Novosphingobium sp. G106: one gene and its partners. The protein of the gene in region 1 binds, or shares a complex with, the protein of each later gene. Links are inferred from orthologs where the notes say so. Each region holds a gene or a part of one and is shown on either strand. Other genes may lie near its edges. The genes, in order: secY, secA and secG.

Evidence for each region.
Region 2: the proteins of secY (region 1) and secA are in contact, whole or in part, in a crystal structure (PDB 3DIN), measured with the Thermotoga maritima proteins. The link is inferred for Novosphingobium sp. G106 from one-to-one orthologs. Residues at the interface, in WP_004081795.1 of Thermotoga maritima: Glu108, Gly109, Glu110, Glu111, Ala236, Glu237, Arg238, Arg239, Ile240, Thr241, Ile242, Gln243, Tyr244, Ala245, Arg246, Arg247, Val248, Thr249, Gly250, Arg251, Arg252, Val253, Tyr254, Gly256, Ala257, Ser258, Thr259, Tyr260, Leu261, Pro262; in WP_004082002.1 of Thermotoga maritima: Glu261, Ala262, Arg263, Lys300, Ala301, Arg302, Thr303, Ile304, Ile305, Leu323, Tyr324, Asp325, Pro326, Val329, Ser330, Tyr333, Ile336, Lys340, Phe345, Val349, Glu363, Phe364, Tyr374, Ser375, Gly376, Gly377, Glu393, Ile395, Thr482, Ser483.
Region 3: secY (region 1) and secG share a complex: the UniProt entries of both Escherichia coli proteins name them as parts of the sec protein translocase complex. The link is inferred for Novosphingobium sp. G106 from one-to-one orthologs.

What each region holds. Positions count from the first base shown.
Region 1 is NZ_JAHOOZ010000001.1:6,059,314-6,065,081, forward strand. Bases 1,385-4,209 are described here. They hold secY (preprotein translocase subunit SecY), read left to right. Parts: upstream 1,385-2,034; coding sequence 2,035-3,384; downstream 3,385-4,209. Other genes in these bases: rplO (50S ribosomal protein L15), read left to right, coding at 1,385-1,869; KRR38_RS29605 (adenylate kinase), read left to right, coding at 3,432-4,076; KRR38_RS29610 (SRPBCC family protein), read left to right, coding at 4,100-4,209. Outside these bases: KRR38_RS29585 (hypothetical protein), read left to right, coding at 1-103; KRR38_RS29590 (acyltransferase), read left to right, coding at 145-1,284; more of rplO, read left to right, coding at 1,336-1,384; more of KRR38_RS29610, read left to right, coding at 4,210-4,720; rpsM (30S ribosomal protein S13), read left to right, coding at 5,038-5,406; rpsK (30S ribosomal protein S11), read left to right, coding at 5,461-5,768. UniProt on the Escherichia coli protein: The central subunit of the protein translocation channel SecYEG. Consists of two halves formed by TMs 1-5 and 6-10.
Region 2 is NZ_JAHOOZ010000001.1:1,077,116-1,083,314, forward strand. What follows is about bases 1,651-4,906. They hold secA (preprotein translocase subunit SecA), read left to right. Parts: upstream 1,651-1,961; coding sequence 1,962-4,706; downstream 4,707-4,906. Other genes in these bases: KRR38_RS05070 (hypothetical protein), read left to right, coding at 1,651-1,871; KRR38_RS05080 (hypothetical protein), read right to left, coding at 4,726-4,902. Also shown: bifunctional glutamate N-acetyltransferase/amino-acid acetyltransferase ArgJ, read right to left, coding at 1-710; KRR38_RS05065 (energy transducer TonB), read left to right, coding at 836-1,453; more of KRR38_RS05070, read left to right, coding at 1,596-1,650; KRR38_RS05085 (hypothetical protein), read left to right, coding at 5,190-5,432; KRR38_RS05090 (hypothetical protein), read right to left, coding at 5,515-5,700; KRR38_RS05095 (hypothetical protein), read right to left, coding at 5,848-6,186. UniProt on the Escherichia coli protein: Required for protein export, interacts with the SecYEG preprotein conducting channel.
Region 3 is NZ_JAHOOZ010000001.1:1,142,202-1,148,046, forward strand. Bases 1,872-4,773 are described here. They hold secG (preprotein translocase subunit SecG), read left to right. Parts: upstream 1,872-3,069; coding sequence 3,070-3,477; downstream 3,478-4,773. Other genes in these bases: KRR38_RS05390 (peptidylprolyl isomerase), read right to left, coding at 1,872-1,989; tpiA (triose-phosphate isomerase), read left to right, coding at 2,226-2,987; KRR38_RS05405 (CTP synthase), read left to right, coding at 3,608-4,773. Also shown: KRR38_RS05385 (anthranilate synthase component I family protein), read right to left, coding at 1-49; more of KRR38_RS05390, read right to left, coding at 58-1,871; more of KRR38_RS05405, read left to right, coding at 4,774-5,239; KRR38_RS05410 (Hsp20 family protein), read right to left, coding at 5,557-5,845. UniProt on the Escherichia coli protein: Subunit of the protein translocation channel SecYEG. Overexpression of some hybrid proteins has been thought to jam the protein secretion apparatus resulting in cell death; while this may be true it also results in FtsH-mediated degradation of SecY.

The DNA of each region.
Region 1 (5,768 bases):
CGGCGCCTACGCCTTTTCGCTGCGTCTCGGCGACAACGGCCTCTGGACGATCTTTCAGCGCGATCGCGAGGAAGAAGAGGAATTGATCCCGGCCTTCGGCTAGCCGTTCATTAACCATATCCGCGGTATCGCCCTGCAATGGGCATGCTGCGGGTCTTGCTGGCGATGGCGGTGCTGCTGGGACATACCGGCGGCTTCGGCGGCTACATGCTCACTGGCGGGCCAGTGGCGGTCCAGGCCTTCTACATCATCTCGGGCTTCTACATGGGGCTTGTGCTCAACGAGCGCTACGATCGGCCTGCCTTGAACTGTACGTTCTACCTGAACCGGGCGATCCGCATCTATGCGATCTACCTGTTCTTTCTCGCGCTCTACCTGGCGGTGATGGCGGCGGTGCAGATCCAGACCGGCAGTTCGCCGCTCGCGCCCTATCTGACCGATACCGTGTCGCTGCCCGAGAAGCTGTTCATGGGCCTGCTCAACCTCACCGTTGCCGGGCAGGACCTGACGCTGCACCTGGGGGTGCAGGGCGGGCACCTGGCCTGGACTAGCCATCCCTTCAAACTCGACGGCAATGACGTCTTCCATTTCATGCTGATCCCGATGGCTTGGTCGCTGGCGCTCGAGATCTATTTCTACGCGCTCGCGCCCTTCATCGCACGGCGGCCGGCGAGGCAGATCGCGCTGCTGATGTCCGCGTCGATCGTGGCGCGGATCGTGGCGGCGCTGATGGGCTACAGCGGCGATCCTTACTCTTATCGCTTCTTCCCCTTCGAACTGGCGTTCTTCCTGGCCGGCGTGCTGGCCTACAAGGCCTGGGCGGCACGGCCCGAGCTGTGGCAGCGCCCTGCGGCGCGGCTGCTGGCGCTGGCGGTGCCCGTCGTGCTCGCCGCCTATCCCTGGCTGCGTGGCGACTGGCCGGACGCGGCCTTCTTCTCGCCCGCGCGGATCGGCACGCTGCTGCTGGTCGCCGTCGCCCTGCCGGCGATCCATGGCTGGAGCCGCCATTCGCGGCTCGACCGGACCGTGGGCGAGTTGTCCTACCCGGTCTATCTCTCGCACTTCCTCGTGACCGCGATCATTCCTGCGGCCGGCGTCTTCGCGGGCCGGTCAGGGTTGCGGACCCTGGCGGTGATCGCGGTTACCCTGGCGCTGTCCTGGGTCGTCGTGCGCTTCCTCGACGACGGTATCGAGGCCTGGCGCCGCCGCATCGCGCGGCGGGCGGGCGCGACGGGCGAGGGCGACGAGTCAAAAGGGGGTGACAGCACGCCACGCTTCGCCTAAGGGGCCGCCTTTCCAACCAAGCGCGACTAAAGCGAAAGCGAGTGCACGACCATGACTTTCAAACTCAACGAACTCCGTGACAACGATGGCGCCCGCAAGGGCCGCATGCGCGTCGGCCGTGGTATCGGCTCGGGCAAGGGCAAGACCGCCGGCCGCGGCCAGAAAGGCGCCAAGGCGCGTTCGGGCGTCAGCGTCAACGGTTTCGAGGGCGGCCAGATGCCGCTCCACATGCGTATCCCGAAGCGCGGCTTCAACAACATCTTCGCCAAGGACTATGCCGAGGTGAACCTGGGCCTCGTCCAGAAGGCGATCGACGCGGGCAAGCTCGACGCCAAGGCGGAGATCGACCACGCCGCGCTCAAGGCCGCTGGCCTGGCCCGCGGCGGCAAGGACGGCGTCCGCCTCCTCGCCAAGGGTGAGTTCACCGCGAAGGCCAGCTTCCTGGTCGCCGGCGTGTCGAAGGGCGCGCGCGAGGCGGTCGAGAAGGCTGGCGGTTCGGTGACCGTGCCCGAGGCCGGGCCGAGCGAGCACGAGAAGAAGACCGCTCGCCGCGAGGCGAACAAGGCCGCCAAGGCCGCCAAGTAAGCATCGGGGCCCTCGCGGAAGCGGGGGCCTCAAGCTTTTCGGTAAGAGCCTCTGCGGCCGCGCGGACAAAGTTGGACGTCAGGGGTTCGACATCCGCCCTTCGGCATTATATGGGCAGAGGCTAGCCGGTAGCACACCGGCAATCATGCAAGGCTCACCACCCCGATGGCATCACGCGCCGACAATATTGCGAGCAATCTGAATCTCGCCAACTTTTCCAAGGCGACCGAGCTCAAGAAGCGGATCTGGTTCACGGTCGGTGCGCTGATCGTGTTCCGTTTCCTGACCTTCGTGCCGCTGCCGGGGATCAACCCCGTGGCGCTGAAGCAGTTCCTCGATCGCAGCGCGGGCGGCATCCTCGACTTCTTCAACATGTTCTCGGGCGGCGCGCTGTCGAACTACAGCCTGATCAGCCTGGGCGTGATGCCCTACATCACCGCCTCGATCGTCGTGCAGCTGGCCTCGTCGCTGCACCCGTCGCTGGCAGCGCTCAAGAAGGAAGGCGATTCGGGGCGCAAGAAGCTCAATCAGTATTCGCGCTACGGTGCCGTGCTGCTGGCCGTGGTCCAGGGCTTCGCCATCCTCAAGAACGCCGAGGTCCAGGGCTTCGCAGTCAATCCCGGCCCGCTGTTCTATGTCGCGGGCATCATCTCGCTGGTCGGCGGCACCATGTTCCTGCTGTGGATCGGTGAGCAGATAACCTCGCGTGGGATCGGCAACGGCACGTCGCTGATCATCATGGCGGGCATCGTCGCGCAGATGCCGAAGTCGCTCGTCAACCTGTTCGAGGGCGGCCGCACCGGTTCGGTCAACGGCTTCGTCGTCGTCGCGATGGTGGGGTTGCTGATCGGCATGGTTCTGCTGATCTGCTTCATGGAACGCGCCCAGCGCCGTCTGCTGATCCAGTATCCCAAGCGCGCGACCCAGCGCGGCATGATGCAGGCCGATCGCAGCCACCTGCCGCTGAAGCTCAACACCGCCGGCGTCATCCCGCCGATCTTCGCCAGTTCGCTGCTGCTGCTGCCGCTGACGATCACCCAGTTCGCCGGCAGCGGGCTCTCGCCCGAGAGCAAGGTGGGCCAGTTCGTCGTGGCGCTGAACCAGTACCTGGGCCACGGCAAGCCGGTCTACATGCTGCTCTATGCCGCGGGCATCATCTTCTTCAGCTTCTTCTACACCGCCGTGGTGTTCAACCCGGAGGAAACCGCGGAGAACCTCAAGAAGAACGGCGGGTTCATCCCCGGCATCCGTCCGGGCAAAAACACCGAGAATTATCTCGACTACGTGCTGACCCGCATCACGGTGATCGGCGCCGCCTACCTGACGATCGTCTGCGTCCTGCCGGAATGGGTCATCGCCGAGACGGGCATGCATTTCCTCGTCGCCGGCGGCACCAGCCTGCTGATCGTCGTCAACGTGACTGTGGATACGATTACCCAGATCCAGTCCCATCTGCTCGCGCATCAGTATGGTGACCTCATCAAGAAAGCCAAACTGAAGGGCCGTCTGCGCTAAGCTCGAGAGGACTTAGGACGCGCCAAGCAAGATAAGGGGCGATAAGAGTGAATATCATCCTGCTGGGCCCGCCGGGAGCGGGCAAGGGCACCCAGGCACAGCGGCTCGTGGAAAGCCGCGGCATGGTCCAGCTGTCGACGGGCGACATGCTGCGCGAGACCCGCAAGGCCGATACCCCGCTTGGCCGCCAGGTCGCCGAGGTCATGGATTCGGGTGCGCTCGTTTCGGACGAGATCGTCTCGGCGATGATCGATGAGAAGCTTGCCAGCCTGCCGGCCGAAACCGGCGTGATCTTCGACGGTTATCCGCGCACCGCCGCGCAGGCCCATTCGCTCGACGACATCCTGGCCGGCCGTGGCCGCAAGCTTGACAGCGTGATCGAGCTCGAAGTGAACGAGGACGCGCTCGTCGAGCGCATCACCGGCCGCTACACCTGTGCCACCTGCGGAAAAGGCTATCACGACAAGTTCGAGAAGCCCAAGGTCAAGGGCACCTGCGACAAGTGTGGTGGCCACGAGTTCAAGCGCCGGCCTGACGACAACGAGGAAACCGTACGCACGCGCATGGCCGAGTATCGCGCCAAGACTGCGCCGATCCTGCCGATCTATGACGCGCGCGGCATCGTCGCACGCGTCGATGGCATGGCCGACATGGACGCGGTGACCCAGTCGATCGAAAAGATTCTCGGCTAGCTCGAACGACGGGGGGAGGGCAGATGCGGAGCTTCGCAATCGCCGCCCTCGCGCTGTGCCTCGCCGCGCCTGCGGGCGGCGAAGTCATCGCCCGCAGCGACAACGGCTTCGTCGTGCGCCATGTCGCCGAAGTCACCGCCAGCCCCGCGGACGCCTGGAAGCAGCTCGTCGTCCCTGCCGACTGGTGGAACGGCGTCCACACTTTCTCGGGCGACGCCAAGAACCTCAGCCTCGATGCGCGCGCCGGCGGCTGCTTCTGCGAAGTGCTGCCGGGAGAGGGGGAGAAGGGTTGGCTCCACCCGCGCGGCGGCGTCGAGCACATGCGTGTGGTCTTCGTCGACCAAGACAAGGCGCTGCGCATGACCGGTGCGCTCGGCCCGCTGCAGTCGGAGGCATTGCAGGGCACGCTCACCGTCACGCTCAAGCCGATCGATGGCGGTACGCGGTTGACCTGGGAATACGTCGTCGGCGGCTTCATGCGCTACAAGCCCGAGCAGATCGTTCCTGCGGTCGACAAGGTGATCGGTGAGCAACTGACGCGCCTAGCCGAGAAGCTGGGCCCCAAGGCATCCGCCGAGACACCGGCCCCAAAGCCGCCCGGCGAGGAGCCCAAGCCGCAGCCGGGCATGGAAAGCGGCCGCTAAGTCCGCCATCGAGCGCAACGCTTCTCGCTTTGACCTCGCCCGAGCGATCCTGTATGGGAATGCCATCAAGCTGGGCTGCGTCGAAGCCGTTCGACGGGCATTGGCTTTTCGTCATCGCGGCGTTGACACTGCCTGCGAATCATTTTAAGCGCGCCCTTCATTCGACAGAAACGGTTGAGTCCGGCCGGCGATTGCTTCGATGCGCGCCAACCGGGCTTTTTGCCTTTGTGTTCCTGTCGGTGAGCAACGCGATGAGATGGGGATGCGCCAGTCCGGTTTCGGACCTGATGTCAGCCCTGTGGAGCATGGAGATTTAAGTGGCTCGTATTGCCGGGGTGAACATCCCCACCAACAAGCGCGTGATCATCGCGCTGACCTATATTCACGGTATCGGTCCCGCCAAGGCGAAAGCGATCGTCGACAAGCTGGGTATCGATCACAGCCGCCGGGTTCAGGACCTGTCCGACCAGGAAGTGCTGCACATCCGCGAGACGATCGACGCCGATCACACGGTGGAAGGCGATCTTCGCCGCGAGACCGCGATGAACATCAAGCGTCTGATGGACCTGGCCTGCTATCGCGGCCTGCGTCACCGCAAGGGCCTTCCGGTCCGCGGCCAGCGCACGCACACCAACGCCCGCACCCGCAAGGGCAAGGCCAAGCCCATCGCCGGCAAGAAGAAGTAAGCTTCGGCTCCAAACCGAACGCTTTCCCTTACCGAGACACGACAGGATACGATCATGGCACGCGAACCCCAGCGCATTAAAAAGCGGGAGCGCAAGAACATCAGCAGCGGCATCGCTCACGTGAATGCCAGCTTCAACAACACGATGGTCACCATCACCGACGCCCAGGGCAATGCGATCAGCTGGTCCTCGGCCGGCATGATGGGCTTCAAGGGCAGCCGCAAGTCGACGCCGTACGCAGCGCAGGTCGCTGCCGACGACGCCGGCAAGAAGGCCGCCGAGCACGGCGTCCGCACCCTCGAGGTCGAGGTCAAGGGCCCCGGCTCGGGCCGCGAGAGCGCGTTGCGTGCCCTCCAGGCCGT
Region 2 (6,199 bases), 5.0 Mb from region 1 along the record:
AGCACGGTATCGCTGGTCGACGTGTCGCTATCGACGGTGATGCAACTGAAGGTCCTGAGGTTCGCGGCCGAAAGGCACTCCCGGAGGAAGGCGGGTTCGACCGCGGCGTCGGTGAACACGTAGCCGAGCATCGTCGCCATGTCGGGCGCGATCATGCCGCTGCCCTTGATGATCGCGGCGAATTCGACCCGCTGGCCGCCGACGATCGCCGAAGCGGTCGCGCCCTTGGCGAAGGTATCGGTCGTACCGATCGTCTTGGCGGCGTCTTCCCACGAGCAGGGCTCGGCAGTCAGCGCAGCCTCCACGCCCGCGCGCGCCTTGTCCTTGGGCAGCGGCACGCCGATCACCCCGGTCGAGGAAACGAACACCTCGCTGGGTTCGCAGCCCAAGTGCCCGGCAACCTGCCCCATGACTTGCTCGACAGCCTCGCGCCCACGATAGCCGGTGAAGGCGTTGGAATTGCCGGCATTGACCACCAGTGCCCGTGCGCGCCCGAGCACGGCCTGCTCGCGCCCCAGTTCGACCTCGGACGAGCAGCAGACATTCCTGGTGAACACGCCCGCGACAGCCGTGCCTTCGTCCAGTTCGACATAGGTCAGGTCGCAGCGGCCCCAGTCCTTGTAACCGGCGCGGGCGATGCGCGGCGTCACGCCGGCAATGGCAGGCAGTGCGGGGAAGGGCGTGGCGAGCGGGGAAATTGCGTCGGACATGGCTCGGCGATTATGCGCAATCGGGGAATTGGGCAATCGTCTGCGCAAGCGACATGGCGCCAATCTGGTGGCGGTTTCGGAAGTCGCCGGCTTTACCTAGTGCCGAGTTCGAGGCAGCAAGGCGCATGCCCTTTACACGCTCGCTTCTGATCGTTGTTGCGGTCACGGGACTCACTCCTGCGGCGGCCGCCCCGCCGCGTGGCGCCCAGCCGATCGGCAGTCCCGGCCGTTGGGTCACGACCAACGACTATCCCACGGATGCCGTCGCGCAGCGTGCCGAGGGGACCACGGCATTCGCGGTCAAGGTCGCCCCCGACGGGCAAGTCATGGACTGCCAGATCAGCGAGAGCAGCGGATCGGAAGCGTTCGATCGCAGGACCTGCGAACTCGTGTCCCTGCGCGCATGGTTTGATCCTGCGATTGACGGCGAAGGCAAGCCTGCCGAGGGTTACTACTCCAATCGAGTCCGCTGGAGGCTTCCCGCAGGAGAGGTTCCTTCCTCGATTACGGTCAAACCACCGGTAGAGGGCGACACCGTGATAAGCTATGTGGTCGAGCCTGATGGCAGCATTGGTCGGTGTACGGTGGAGAGGCGTGATGGAGGTAATAACGCATCGTTCTCCCGCACGCTTTTGGCTTGTCCTGCGGGGCAGAAAACGAAGCCCTTCCTCGATGCGCAGGGCCAGCCAATACGACGCCGGGTCCGTATCCACGACAGCATAACCTTGGAACCTGCCATGTGATGACGTCCGCGGCGCGCGTCCGGGCAAGTCACGGCCGCGGGGCATATCGAGCCTGCGCCGTGAGCGTAAGATGTCCGAGATCCGGTCGCGGTTACGACGCTACTGGACTTTAGCCGCAAATTCCCCTAACTGCTTGCGCACGATGACCCGCATTCTTCTTGCCCTGCTTGCGCTGCTCGGTTTCGCCGCGCAGACGGCACATGCCGAAACCGGCATGCGCGGGGTCGGTACTGCGCAGGTCGGGACGGTGCAGGCGCAAGCCGCTCAGGCCCGTGTCGCGGTTGCCCGGGCGCAGGATTGCGCGGCGCCGATCATGCAGCAGACGGTCCGGATCGCAGGCTGCCTGCCGATCGCGCTGACGCCGACCGAATGGCGGGCCTGGACGGTTCTGCCCGGGATCGACCGCGCGCGCGAATAGCGCGCCGGCCGTCTTTTGATCCCCGCCTGGTGCTGCCTGAAGGCGGCGCCCGTTACGTCATACAAACCATCTCCACGTCAGGAATTCGCTATGTTCGGGGCACTCGCCAAGGCCGTTTTCGGCTCGTCCAATGACCGCTACGTCAAGTCGCTCGACAAGATCGTCAGAGAGATCGCCGCCTATGAGCCCGCGCTCGAAGCGCTGAGCGAAGAAGAGCTGATCGGCCAGACGGCCAAGTTCCAGGCCGCGCTGGCCGCGGGTTCGACGCTCGACGATATCCTGCCCGAGGCCTTCGCCACGGTGCGCGAGGCGGGCAAGCGCGTGCTCGGCATGCGGCACTTCGACGTGCAGATGATCGGTGGCATCGTCCAGCACCGCGGCGAGATTTCCGAGATGCGCACGGGCGAGGGCAAGACCTTGGTGGCGACGCTCGCGGTCTATCTGAACGCGCTCGAGGGCAAGGGCGTCCACGTCGTCACGGTCAACGACTACCTCGCCCGCCGCGACGCCGACTGGATGGGCCAGATATACCGCTACCTCGGCCTGACCGTGGGCGTGATCGTGCCCAACCTCTCCGAGGACCAGCGCCGCGAGGCTTATGCCTGCGACATCACCTATGCGACCAACAACGAGCTCGGCTTCGACTACCTGCGCGACAACATGAAGCACGAGCGCGGCCAGATGGTCCACCGCCCCTTCAATTATGCGCTGATCGACGAGGTCGATTCGATCCTGATCGACGAGGCGCGCACGCCGCTGATCATCTCGGGCCCCACCGACGACAAGTCCGAGCTCTACATGCAGGTCGACGCCGTGGTGAAGCGGCTCGTGCCCGAGGACTACGATGCCGACGAAAAGACCAAGAACATCACCCTGACCGAGGACGGCGTCGAGAAGGTCGAGCGCATGTTCGAGGACGCGGGCATGCTCGAAGGTTCGAACCTCTACGACATCGAGAACACGCAGGTGGTCCACCACCTCGACCAGGCCCTCAAGGCCATCGTCATGTTCAAGCGCGACATCGACTACATCGTCAAGGACGACAAGGTCGTCATCATCGACGAGTTCACCGGCCGCATGATGGACGGCCGCCGCTGGTCGAACGGCCTGCACCAGGCGGTCGAGGCCAAGGAAGGCGTCCGGATCGAGCCCGAGAACCAGACGATGGCCTCGATCACCTTCCAGAACTACTTCCGCATGTACCCCAAGCTGGGCGGTATGACCGGCACCGCGGCGACCGAGGCGCCGGAATTCTTCGACATCTACAAGATGAACGTCGTCACCATCCCGACCAACGTGCCGGTGCAGCGCATTGACGAGGACGACGAGTTCTACAAGAACACCAACGACAAGTTCCAGGCCATCGCCAAGCTAATCAAGGAGCGCAGTGAGGCAGGGCAGCCGCTGCTCGTCGGCACCGTGTCGATCGAGAAGTCGGAACTGCTCTCCGAGTTCCTCCGCCAGGAGAACGTGCCTCACAACGTGCTCAACGCCCGCTTCCACGAGATGGAGGCGCACATCGTCGCTCAGGCGGGCCGCGTCGGCGCGGTGACGATCGCCACCAACATGGCCGGCCGCGGCACCGACATCCAGCTGGGCGGCAATGTCGAGTTTCGCACCGAGGACGAGCTCAAGGACATGCCGGAAGGTCCCGAGCGTGACGCCGCGGTGGCCAAGATCAAGGCCGAAGTGGCCGAGCAGCGCCAGCTCGTGCTCGCCGCCGGCGGGCTCTGCGTGATCGGTACCGAACGTCACGAAAGCCGCCGCATCGACAACCAGCTGCGCGGCCGTTCGGGCCGCCAGGGCGATCCCGGCATGTCGAAGTTCTACCTCAGCCTCGAGGACGACCTGCTGCGCATCTTCGGGCCGGACACGCTGTTCGCGCGCATGATGAACAGCAACCTCGCCGATGGCGAGGCGATCGGCTCGAAGTGGCTGTCGAAGGCGATCGAGACCGCGCAGAAGAAGGTCGAGGCGCGCAACTACGACATCCGTAAGCAGGTCGTCGAATACGACGACGTGATGAACGACCAGCGCAAGGTCATCTACGAGCAGCGCGCCGACATCATGGATGCCGAGACCGTCGACGACGTCGTGGTCGACATGCGCAACGACACGATCAACGCGATCGTCGCCGATGCCTGCCCGGCAGGCTCCTACCCCGAGCACTGGAACACGGAACAGCTCAAGGAGCGGGTCGGCGACGTGCTGGCGCTCGACCTGCCGATCGATGCCTGGATGGACGAGGACGGCCTCGATCCCGAAGTGATCGAGGAGCGCATCGCCACGCTCGCCACCGAGAAGATGGAAGCCAAGATCGCGGCCAACGACGAGACCGTCTGGCGGCAGGTCGAGAAGAGCGTGCTGCTCGACCGGCTCGATCACTACTGGAAGGAGCACCTCGCTACGCTCGATGCGCTGCGCCAGGTCGTGTTCCTGCGCGCCTATGCGCAGAAGACGCCGATCAACGAGTACAAGCAGGAAGCCTTCGGGCTGTTCGAGAAGATGCTGGAGTCCATCCGCGAGGACGTGACGCGCATCCTGACCACGAGCGACCTCCAGTTCTCGCCGGCACCCGAGATCGGCCTGCCCGAGCTACCTGATTTCCTGACCGGGCATATCGATCCCTTCACCATGCCGCCGCCGAGCGGCGAAGTGTCGGCGTCGCCGGTGTTTGGCGCCTCGCCGACGAGCGCCTTCGGTCTCGCCGAGGCGGGGGTGGCCCTGGCCGAGGCTGGCGGCGATCCCTATGCCGGGCAGAACCTCAGCCGCAATGCGGTCTGCCCCTGCGGCTCGGGCAAGAAATACAAGCACTGCCACGGCATAGCTGGGTAAAAGGGCGCCGGGTAAACGATCAGGCCGCGAGCAGCAGGTCGCAGCGCAGCACCGGTATGGTCCGCTTCTTGGCGAAGGATCGGGCCATCTGCTGCGAGTACCAAGCGCTGTAGCCGGGGAGGGCAGTTTCGGAGACCGGGTTGCCGGTGAAGGCGGCCTGCCCGCTGACGCCGAAAAGCTTGCCGATGATGTTCATGCCTGGTCTCCGATCACGCGTTCCGCCGGCGCGGCGGCTTGATGAAGCCCTTATGGCGATGGTTAACATTCCCTTCGGTGGCGGGACGCACGGGCAGAATGTGTTTTTTGCCACGCGGGCGGGAGGGCTGCGCACCCGAGCCGGTGTCCATGCGCGATAAAGCGTACGCTTGGTCGGTTTACAGCCCCTTTGGCCTTGGTTATCGCCCACCTTGCGCGCCTGCGCCGTGCGGATTCTTCCCCAAGGATTCGCGCTGGCCGGGCGCGATCGTCTTGGAAGGAGTTTCGATGAAGAATATGATCAAGGGCGCGGCGCTCGTCGCGATGGCGGCGATGGGTCTGAGCCTCAGCGCTTGCGGCGGCGGATCGACCAATGCCAATGCCGCGGCGACGCCCGATCCGGCCGACCAGACCGCAGCGTCGATCGATGCAGTAGCGCCCGCGCCGGTCGAATCGGCTCCCGCGTCCGAAGCCGCCGCTTCCGAGGCTCCCGCCGCTGCGGCAACCGCTTCCGAAGCCGCCGCGCACTAAGCACGCCAGCTCGAACGCAGAAGGCCGGTTCTCTCAGGGGAGAGCCGGCCTTTTTCGTGCTCTGCCGGCTGTCGGACGACGTTTATCCGCCGCGTTTGATCATGGTGACTTCGTCCGAAATGACCTGCGTGGCTTGGGCGATCGCTCTCGAAACCCGGTCACCGATAGTGAACGACAAAATCGCCATGCACCCGCAGGCCAGCACCAGCAGCAGTGCAAATTCCGCCGCCATGACGCCGCGATCATCTTGAAGGAAGCGGTTGAGCATCGCAGTACGTTAATGCTCAAGGTCGTTCATTTGAACCCATTTTCGAACGAATATGCCCAGAATTAGGTGTCCATCAACGGAACGTGTGCATCAGTGGCACCGGTGAGGGCAGAAACCGTGCCCGGGCCACCGCGTTTGGACTGGCCTTCAGAACAGTTCGATGTCGGTCGCGCCAACGTCTTCGAGTGCCTTGATCAGCGCCGGCAACGCCGCATGCCTGACCGGCACCGTCAGTTGGATCGAGCCGTGAAGCGGTGCATCGGGCCGCTCGCTGTGGCTCGGCGCGCCAGCCGCATGGTCGCCGCCGCTGGCGATCACACCGGCGCTGTTCTCGGCGTCGACCGGCTCGACATAGATGAACGCCGGGTCGATCCTGTATTCCTGCGTTAGATGTTCGATCGCCAGATCGGCATCGGCGCGGGTGCGAAACACGGCGGTCAGGCCATCGAGTTCGCGGCGGATTTCGGTTTGTTCGGGCAGGCCCATGGCAGCCTCCTCA
Region 3 (5,845 bases), 4.9 Mb from region 1 along the record:
CGAGCGCGCCGTTCGCGGCTTCCCAGTTTTCGAGCAGGCCCGTCGACATGGCTGGGTTCAATTGCCCGCGAGCTTGTCGCGGACGGCCTTGATCGCCTTGTCGTTGCGCTCGACCTTCACTTCGGCGCGGATCGCACGGCGCAGGCCGTCGGCATATTCGTTGCCGGCGAGCTGGCCGAGCTCGCGCTCGGCATCGGCGATGAAGGGATCGTTGGCGGCCACCGGCGGCGTGACGATGTCCTTGAGCGAGACCACGAACCAGCCGCGATTGCCTGGTGCGGGCAGGATCTTGGTCGTGCCCTTGGCCATCGAGAACAGCAGCAGCAGCGGCGGCGCCGGGCGCTGTCCGCTGGCGGCGAGCTGCTCGCGGTTCATGTCGACCGGCTGTACCGGCGGGATCGCGAGCTTCAGCGAGGCCACGGCCTGGGCGAGCGGGACGCCCTTGCGCGTTTCGGCGAGCAGCTTGTCGGCCGCAGCCTTGGCCGCCTGCGCGCCCTTGTCGTTCAGATAGACGGCCTGCACGTCCTGCTTGATCTCGGCCAGCGGGGCGGGGGCGGAGACCGCGATCTCGCCGACGTCGAAGATCACGAAGGTCTTGTTCGGCTCGAACTCGGCGACCTGCGGTTCGCCTTCCTTCTCCATCGCGAAGGAGGCCGAAGTGATCCGGCCAATCACCGGCGGCAGCGGCGCGTCGGGGTGCTCGTAACCCTTGCCGTTCGAGGTGATCGCGGGCGTCGTTTCGATCGTGATGCCCAGTTCCTTGGCGGCGTCGGCGAGGTTGCCGCCCTTGTCGAACTCGTCCTCCAGTCGCGCCGTGAGATCGCCGAGCGCGCTGCGGCGTTTGGCCGCGGTCAACTGCGTGACGATCTCGCCGCGGACCTGGTCGAGCGTGCGTTCGGGACGCTTGTCGATGCCGTCGACGTGGATCAGGTGCCAGCCGATCGGGCTGCGCGCCGGCGCCGTGAGCGCGCCCTGGGCGGCGGCGAAAGCGGCGTCTGCGACGGCCGGGCTGGCGCTGGCGGAGAGGCCGGCCTTGTCGGTAGCGGGCAGCTTGGTCGCCGAGAGGCCCTTTTCCGAGGCGGCCGCTTCCAGGCTCTTGCCCTTGGTCACTTCGGCGGCAACCGCGCGGGCGGCGGCTTCGGTGGGAACGACGAGCTGGGTCAGCCGGCGGGTTTCGCTGGCTGCATACTGCGCCTTGTTGCTGTTGTAGGCTGCGGCGATCTCGGCATCGCTGGGCGCGGCGAGGTTCTTGAGCGCCTCGTCGCCGAAGGTCGCATAGCGGATCGTGCGGCGTTCGGGCCGGACGAACTGGTTGCGGTGCGCGGCGTAGTAGGCCGAGAGTTCCTGGTCCGTCGGCGGCGTCTTGGGTGCGAATAGCGATGCGGGGAGCAGCGCGATGGCGCCGCTACGCTTCTCGCGCAGCAGCGCGGCATAATGGACCGCCAGCTCGCGCGGAACCGTCGAGCCGTAGCTGGCGGGTTCCAGGATCTGGCGCGCGACCAGCCCCTGGCCGAGATCGGTGCGTACCAGCGCATCTGTAAGGCCGCGCTGGGCAAGCGCTTGGCGGTAGGCCGCTTCGCTGAACTTGCCGTCCAGCCCGCGGAAGGCGACGATCTTGGTGATCTCGCTGTCGATCAGCCGGTCGCTGGCGACGATGCCGTGGTCCTGGCCGAACACCGAGACCGCGAGGCGGTCGACCATGGAATCGAGGACTTTTTCCAGCCCTCCCGCCGCCAACATGTCCTTCATCGTTGCACGCGGGTTCTTCTGCTTCAAATTCTCCAGCGCGTTGCTTGCCGCCTGACTGAGTTCAGTTCCCTTGATCGCCTGGCCGCCGACTTTGGCCACCCGGTCGCCGCCGCCGATGCCGGTCATGTTGAGCCCGGCGATATCGCCGGCCGCGAAACCGAAAGCGATGACTCCCAGGAACAGTATCGCGAAGAGCGCACCGAACTTGGAAGAGAGGAATTTCCGGAAGAGCTGCAGCATGGAGTAGACCGCTTGTGAAGTGCGCCCGGACGCGTCGTCTCGGGCGGGGTTGGCAGCCTTTAGGAGGCAATCCGTTTTCCCGCAATGGTCGCGCGGGTTATAGGGTGGGGGCAGATTGGGGCTTGGGGTTCACAGGATAGGGGCTAAGGGTTTTGACAATGGCGAGGTCGCTGGAATAGCAGCGCGCCAAGACAAGCGGCCGGTCAGGGGATTCGGCCTGCAATTGAGGGCTTTTGATGGCTGTACTGCCTTATATCGTCGGCAACTGGAAAATGAACGGGACCCGGGCGATGCTCGCCGAGGCCCGCGCGATCGATCGTGCCGCGAGCCGCTTTCCCGGGGTCGAGGTGGCGCTGGCGCCGCCGTTCACGCTGATCGGCGCGATGCGCGAGGCGGTGAACGACATCGGCGTCGGCGGCCAGGACTGCCACGTCAAGCCGAGCGGCGCCTATACCGGTGACGTTTCGGCCCCGCTGCTGGTCGATACCGGCGCCGATTTCTGCATCGTCGGCCACAGCGAGCGCCGGGCGATGGCGCACGAGACCGACGCACTGGTCCGCGCCAAGGCCGAAGCTGCGCAGGCCGCCGGGCTCGGCGTCATCCTCTGCGTCGGCGAGACCGAGGCGGAGCGCGATTCGGGCCATGCCGAGAAGGTCGTCACCGACCAGCTCGCCGGCTCGCTGCCGCAGGCAGGCGACGCTGCGGCCAAGCTTTCCGTCGCCTATGAGCCGGTCTGGGCGATCGGCACCGGTCGCGTGCCTTCGGTCGACGACGTCGGCGCGATGCACCGGGCGATTCGCGCCAAGCTCGTCGCGACCTACGGCGAAGCCGGCGCGGCGGTCCGCGTTCTCTACGGCGGTTCGGTCAACGCCGGCAACGCGGCGGAGCTGCTCGCGGCGGATGAGGTCGGCGGTGCCTTGGTAGGCGGCGCTAGCCTGACAGCCGAGAGCTTCACTGCGATCATCGGCGCGGCGGCGGCTTTGGCCGAGCACGGCTGAAAGGCCGCGGGATCGGCCCGACTTGCTTTGAGGGGCATCAAGTCCTAGATGCGCGCCAGCCCTTTTATTGTAGTCAGGTAGCATGTCGATCTTCATTTTCCTCACGGTCGTCCAGGCCCTCGTCGGTGCGGCGCTGGTCGGCGTCATCCTGATGCAGCGCTCCGAAGGCGGCGGTCTCGGTGTCGGCAGCAGCTCGGCGAGCTTCATGTCTGCGCGCGGCGCCGCGGATTTCCTGACGCGTTCTACCGCAGTCCTGGCGACGATCTTCGTCCTGCTTAGCATCGTTCTCGCTGCCCTGGCGGCAAGCGGTACGGAGAGCCGGAAGATCGACACCACGCTTGATCGCAGCGCTCCGGTCGCGCCGGCAGCGCCGGTCGATCCGCTTGCCGGAGCCGCCCAGCCGGGCGCTCCGGCACAGGGTACCCCGGCTCCGGCTGCACCCCAGCCGGCTCCGGCCAACGACCCGCTGGCAGGCACCGCCAAGAAGTAACATTTCGCTGCCGTCGTCCTAACGCCGGCCCGTTCAGGCGGGTCGCGGCTGGCTAGCTGTGGATTGCCGCAGCTTGCCGGCCGCTCTCTGCTTGCTCTATCCCCCCTCTACGCACTAAGGCACAACTCCCATGGCGCGGTACATTTTCATCACCGGCGGCGTGGTTTCCTCGCTGGGCAAAGGCCTCATGGCGGCCAGCCTCGCGGCGCTGCTCCAAGCCCGTGGCTTTCGTGTCCGCATCCGCAAGTTCGATCCCTACCTGAACGTCGATCCGGGGACGATGAGCCCCTATCAGCACGGCGAAGTCTACGTCACCGACGACGGTGCCGAGACCGATCTCGACCTCGGCCACTACGAGCGCTTCACCGGCGTCTCGGCGCGCCAGTCGGACAACATCACCTCGGGCCGGATCTACCGCGACATCATCACGCGCGAGCGCCGCGGCGACTATCTCGGCGCGACCGTGCAGGTCGTCCCGCACGTCACCGACGCGATCAAGGCCTTTGCGCTGGCTGACAGCGAGGACCTCGATTTCATCCTCTGCGAGATCGGCGGCACTGTCGGCGACATCGAAGGCCTGCCTTTCGTCGAAGCGCTGCGCCAGCTGCGCAACGAACTCGGGCGCGAGCAGACTTGCGCAGTCCATGTGACGTTGGTTCCCTACATCGCTGCCGCCGGTGAGCTGAAGACCAAGCCGACCCAGCACTCGGTCCGCGAACTTGCCGGGCTCGGCGTGCAACCCGACCTTCTGCTGTGCCGCTGCGAGAAGCCGCTGCCCGACAGCGAGCGCGCCAAGATCGCGCTGTTCTGCAACGTGCGCAAGGAAGCCGTGATCCCCGCGCTCGACGCTGCGAGCATCTACGCGGTGCCGCTGCAGTACCATGCCGAGGGCCTCGACGCCGAAGTCCTGCGTCATTTCGGGCTGGAATCGCCCGCGCCGGTGCTGGAGCGCTGGGACGACATCGTCGACCGCCATCAGAACCCCGAGGGCGAGGTGACGATCGGCGTGGTCGGCAAGTACGTCGGCCTGCCCGATGCCTACAAGTCGCTCAACGAGGCGCTGGTCCACGGCGGCATGGCCAACCGGGTCAAGGTCAACATCCGCTGGATCGACGCAGAGCTGTTCGAGAAGGACGACGCCGAGATCGCCGCGAGCCTCGAGCCGATGCACGGCATCCTCGTTCCGGGCGGCTTCGGCGAGCGCGGCACCGAGGGCAAGATCGCCTCGGTCCGCTTCGCCCGCGAACGCAACGTGCCGTTTTTCGGCATCTGCCTCGGCATGCAGATGGCCTGCATCGAGGGTGCACGGAACACGGCCGGCATCAAGGACGCCTCGTCGACCGAGTTCGGCGAGACCAGCGAGCCGGTGGTCGGCATCATTACCGAATGGATGAGCCCTGAAGGCTTGCAAACGCGCGCGTCGGGCGGCGATCTGGGCGGTACCATGCGGCTCGGCGCCTATGAGGCGCAACTGGCGGGCAACAGTCACGTCGCGGCGATCTATGGCACGACCACGATTTCCGAACGCCACCGCCACCGCTATGAGGTCAACTCCGCCTACCGCGAGCCGCTGGAGCAGGGCGGGCTGGTGTTCTCGGGCATGTCGCCCGACGGTTTGCTGCCCGAAATCGTCGAGCGGCCGGACCATCCCTGGTTCGTGGGGGTTCAGTTCCATCCCGAGCTCAAGAGCAAGCCGTTCGACCCGCATCCGCTGTTCGCGGGGTTCATCGAGGCGGCCCTGCGTCAAGCTCGATTGGTCTGAAATAGGTATTATATAGGTCTGACAATGGTTTGATGTGGATATCGCTCCGCATCGGTTGAAAGTTCACTTTTGAACTAACGGATTGTTAGATTTTTTTGCTAACCTAGCTGCCAAGGACAAAACGGTCGCAATCAGCCGCACGCGGGGATGCAAGATCCCTGCGGCGGCTTGTTCTGTAAGTTCGTTATCCGAGGCTTGCCTTCGGGTGATCGTCATCAGCGACCCGGACGATCACCTTGGGGTCAGGGCGGCGCGCAAGCGTCGCGGGGGCGGACCAATCCCGGGTCCGCCCCCAATCCTACATTCGCTTCATATTATTACGCGGCCTTGTCGCTAGCGTCGCTTTCGACAACCGATAGCGCGGGCTGACCGCCGATCGCGATCTTCTTAGGCTTCATCGCTTCGGGCACTTCGCGCACGAGGTCGATCACCAGCAGCCCATCCTCGAGGTTCGCGCCATCGACGCGGACATAGTCGGCCAGTTCGAAGCGGCGCTCGAAGGCGCGCTGGGCGATGCCGACGTGGAGGAATTGACCGCTCTGCGTGTCCTCGGCCTTGCGGCCCTGGACGGTCAGCAGGTTCTGCTGCGCGGTGATGTCGATCTCG